Regions from separate parts of the [Clostridium] scindens ATCC 35704 genome, predicted to be linked through region 1. Evidence: predicted binding sites of a transcription regulator. Region 1 holds the regulator's gene; the other holds the start of a gene.
What was found. Region 1 encodes Rex, which represses fermentation and respiration genes when NADH is low (regulators of the CRP and FNR family bind a similar motif). Its sites were predicted from a motif close to ATTGTTAANTANTTAACAAT; they were not measured.

Region 1 (2,203 bases):
GCTTATACTCGTTGCAGATATCGGCGCCTGTTTCTTTTAATAGCCGCATCTGGCTCCTGGTCTCTTCCGTGCGGTGGGATTCATTTCCCACAAAGCAGACGGTTACGGGGTATCCCTTCTGGTTCAGAAGACGCGCGATGGCGAATCCGTCGCCGCCATTATTTCCCGAGCCGCATACGATGCAGGGCCTGCTTAGATCCAACCTTTGCGCTTCCATTACTTCCACGCATTTTAAGGCTGCTCGTTCCATCAGTTCCATTGATGGAACTCCCAGTTCCTGCATGGTATACTGATCTGCCATCTTCATCTGCCGGCTGCTGGCCAGATATCTCATTCCATCACCTCCATCAATAATTGAACATATAAAAGAACGTGTAAAGACCAGCCTGTCTGCACATGCCTGTCATTACACGTTTTCGTCTTGCTATTTCTTATGTTCTTCGTTATATCTGCTGATATTGTAGGATAACTGCATAAGACTTTCTGATAAGTGGACGTTTTCCACAATGACATACTCCGGCAGATTCAGGTCTGTGTGCGCAAAGTTCCAGATTGCACGCACGCCATTCTCCACCAGCATGTTCGCCACTTCAATCGCTTTATCCTTTGGAATCGTCAGCACGGCAATCTCTACGTCATTGTCCTGTACGAAAGTCTTCAGCCCGTCCATCATACGGATCGGCACGCCTCTGATGGATACGCCTTCCAGTCTCGGATTCACATCGAAGATTCCTTTCAATATGAATCCACGCTTTTCAAATGCCGCGTAGTTGGCCAATGCCTGTCCCAGATTACCCGCTCCGATAATGATAATATTATGGTCTTCTTCCAATCCCAGAATCTTGCCTATCTCTGTATATAAATACTTTACGTTGTAGCCATAGCCCTGTTGTCCGAATCCACCAAAGTTGTTAAGATCTTGACGAATCTGAGATGCAGTAACTTTCATCCGCTTGCTTAAATCATTCGAGGAGATACGCTCCACACCATTTTCGAGTAATTCGCCTAAATATCTGTAGTATCTTGGCAGCCTGCGAATCACCGCCTGAGAAATCCCTCTATCTTCCACTCATATTCACCTTCCCATTTTGTTCTAAGAATCATTATATAGAATTGTGGTTGCAAAGTCAAACTTTTAGTTGTATTTTGTCCTATTTTCGATATAATGGAAACGGATGCGTATGAAGGAGGATATTATGATATTAGCATGTCACGGGATCAATAAATCCTTCGGCGAAGAGGTAATCGTGGCCGATGGATCTTTTCATATAGAGGATAATGAGAAGGCTGCCCTGGTCGGTCCAAACGGCGCCGGGAAGTCCACTCTCTTAAAAATAATCGTAGGGGAACTGCCGTCTGACGGCGGGGATGTCATCCTTACCAAAGGCAAAAGCCTGGGCTATCTGGCCCAGCATCAGGAGATGATGAGCGGCAACAGCATATACGAAGAAGTCCGGCTTGCAAAGGCAGATATCATTGCAATGGAAAAGCAGATCCGCACTATAGAACTGGAACTGAAGCATCTAAGCGGCGACGCCCTGGATTCCCGCCTTGAGACGTATAACCGTCTTATGGCGGCTTTCGAGCGCGCGAACGGTTATGCCTATGAAAGCGAGATCACCGGAGTTCTCAAAGGACTCGGCTTTATGGAAAGCGACTTTAAGAAGCCAGTGGATACCTTGTCCGGAGGGCAGAAAACCCGGGTTTCTTTAGGCAAGCTCCTGCTGACCCGTCCCGATATCCTGTTATTGGACGAGCCAACCAACCACCTGGATCTGAATTCCATCGCATGGCTTGAGACCTATCTGCTGAACTACCCGGGCGCCGTACTGATCGTGTCCCACGACCGGTATTTCCTGAACCGGGTCGTAACCAAGGTTCTGGAGATTGAGCAGGGAAAACTGATGACCTATCTGGGCAATTACAGCGAATATGCCCAGAAAAAAGAGCAGATCCGGGATGCGCAGCTAAAGGAATACCTGAACCAGCAGCAGGCAATCAAGCACCAGGAAGCCGTCATTGAGAAACTCCGCTCTTTCAACCGGGAGAAATCCATCCGGCGGGCAGAAAGCCGGGAAAAAATGCTGGAAAAAATGAAGCCGGTAGAAAAGCCGGTGGAGGCAAGCACGGAAATCCACCTGACGCTGGAGCCATCCTGTACCAGCGGCAATGACGTACTAAACGTCGAGCACTTAAGCAAGTC
Region 2 (2,203 bases), 600 kb from region 1:
CTTGTTGCACCAGTCAGGATCGGCGATCAGTCCGCGGCCCATGCCGATCAAGTCCGCATCGCCTCTAGCCAGGATATCCTCCGCAACCTGAGGATTGCGGATATTGCCGATAGCAATCGTGGGCTTGCCGAACTTGTCCCGGACAGCCTTGGCCATATAAGAGCGCCAGCCGTCTTCCAGATAGTTGGCATCAATCTGGTATTGGATTGAAGGATTCAGCCCGGAAGAGGTATCAAAAAGATCTACTTCATCGTTGAGATATTCCAGGTATTCCAGGCAGTCATCCACAGAATTGCCTCCTTCTACCAATTCATCAACGCTGAGACGAAGGGAGATGGGAACTCTTGGCCCGATGGCTTTCCTTACTTCGTCAATGACCATGCGGCAGAATCTTGCGCGGTTCTTGGCACAGCCGCCAAATTCATCGGTACGGTCATTCATGGTCGGCGACAAGAACTGGCTGATCAGGTAGGAGTGGCCGGCGTGAACCTCAATCAGGTCAAACCCCGCGTTGACGGCGCGTCTTGCGGCGGCGCCGTAGTCTTTGGCAATGCTCTTTAATTCTTCCTTGGAAAGAGGACGAGGAATGTCCCCGCCAGACTTGGAAGGAAGGGTGGATGCGGAGACCGGCTGCATGCCAATGCGGGACGCCATGGCGGACGCGCCGGCGTGGTTGATCTGGATGCCCATGCACGCGCCATGGCGGTGACAGGCTTCCGTGAGCGCAAACAGGCGGGGAATATAGCAGTCTTTGTCGATCCGCAGCTGGGTGGTCCCATTGGAGCCCTCCGGATATTTGACGCAGATGTTCTCTACGATGATCAGGCCTGCGCCGCCCCGGGCTCTTAACTCATAGTATTTGATATGCTCGTCGCTTAACTGGCCGTCATGCCCTGCAAAATCGCTCCCCATGGGCATCATTGCAACTCGGTTTCGCATGGTCATTCCCCTTAAGGAAAGTGTGGAAAAGACGTGTGGATAGTTATTCTTCATAGTATCATCCTCCAATTTTTTTCAGTTGGTAAACCGTTGATTTAACTCTTTAACTGGATTATAATTCATCGTTAAATATAAAACAAATTCATGTTTTTGACGTAGACGATAGAATTTGTCTATGTATTGTGCTATACTTGGTAAAAATCGACAAAGGAGGATAAAATATGAACTTAAATCAGCTACAATACTTTGTAACACTTGCACATATGGAGCATTACACAAGAGCAGCGGAAAAACTGTCAATCACGCAGCCAAGTTTAAGTCATGCGATTTCCTCGTTAGAAAATGAGCTAGGGACTTATCTGTTTGAAAAGCAGGGACGGAATGTTGTCCTGACCAAGTACGGCAGGCTATTTATGGAATATGCCGAAGAAGCGTTAAGCATTCTGGATGCAGGCATACGCAAGATGAAAGCGATGACGAGCGAAACCAGCGGACACATAGACATGGGATATATCTATACTCAGGGAGGAGAATTCATACCGGAGGTGGTGAAAGGGTTCTTGAATGAGAACCCGCACAGGGAGGTGGAATTCGGCTTTCACAATGGCGTGACAGAGAAAATCTTAAAGGGAATCCGGGAAGAAAAATACGACGTAGGCTTCTGCTCCATGAAAGAGGGGCAGAAAGATCTGGAGTTCTTTCCTGTGGCACAGGAGAAACTGATTGCGGCGGTTCCATTGGGACACCCCCTGGCAAGCCGGGGCAGCGTGGAAATTGCGGAACTGGCAGTCTATCCCCAGATTTTCTTTAATGAAGAGAGCGGCCTGCGGCCCGTGATAGACCAGATATTCAAAGAGCAAGGGGAAAAGCCGGATATCCGGTACATGGTGGATGAAGACAGCGCGCTTGTAGGACTGGTGGCAAAAGGCTTCGGCGTTGGAATCGTGCCGGACGTGCCGGCCATACGCAGTATGCGTGCCGCATTCCTGGAAATAGAGAATCTGAATTATAGGAGGCTGATCTATATGGTTACCTGCAAGAATAAATATCTGGCCCCAATAGCAAAGGATTTTATAGACTATGTCAAGTCGCGGCATGGCTTGAAAAAATAGACGGAAATTCTTGCGAAAGTGCGGGAATATTGATATAATACACGAGTGTGTATACCATGTATGCCCTACGAAGGAAGGGCGCAGATATGCTTGTTAACAGTTTGAAAGTAGATAGGAAGTAGGAGAGATAAGACATGAATGATTTAGAGATG

Region 2: HDCHBGLK_RS17845 (oxidoreductase) is a predicted target of Rex. The motif match lies at 1,061-1,080, and genes of this name have one in related genera.

Annotation. Positions count from the first base shown of each region.
Region 1 covers NZ_CP036170.1:2,879,600-2,881,802, reverse strand. The annotation lists gene HDCHBGLK_RS14765 (bifunctional ADP-dependent NAD(P)H-hydrate dehydratase/NAD(P)H-hydrate epimerase) at 1-334, opposite strand, end outside; gene HDCHBGLK_RS14760 (redox-sensing transcriptional repressor Rex) at 425-1,069, opposite strand; gene abc-f (ribosomal protection-like ABC-F family protein) at 1,197-2,203, shown strand, end outside.
Region 2 covers NZ_CP036170.1:3,474,813-3,477,015, reverse strand. The annotation lists gene HDCHBGLK_RS17845 (oxidoreductase) at 1-993, opposite strand, end outside; gene HDCHBGLK_RS17840 (LysR family transcriptional regulator) at 1,161-2,051, shown strand; gene HDCHBGLK_RS17835 (shikimate kinase) at 2,186-2,203, shown strand, end outside.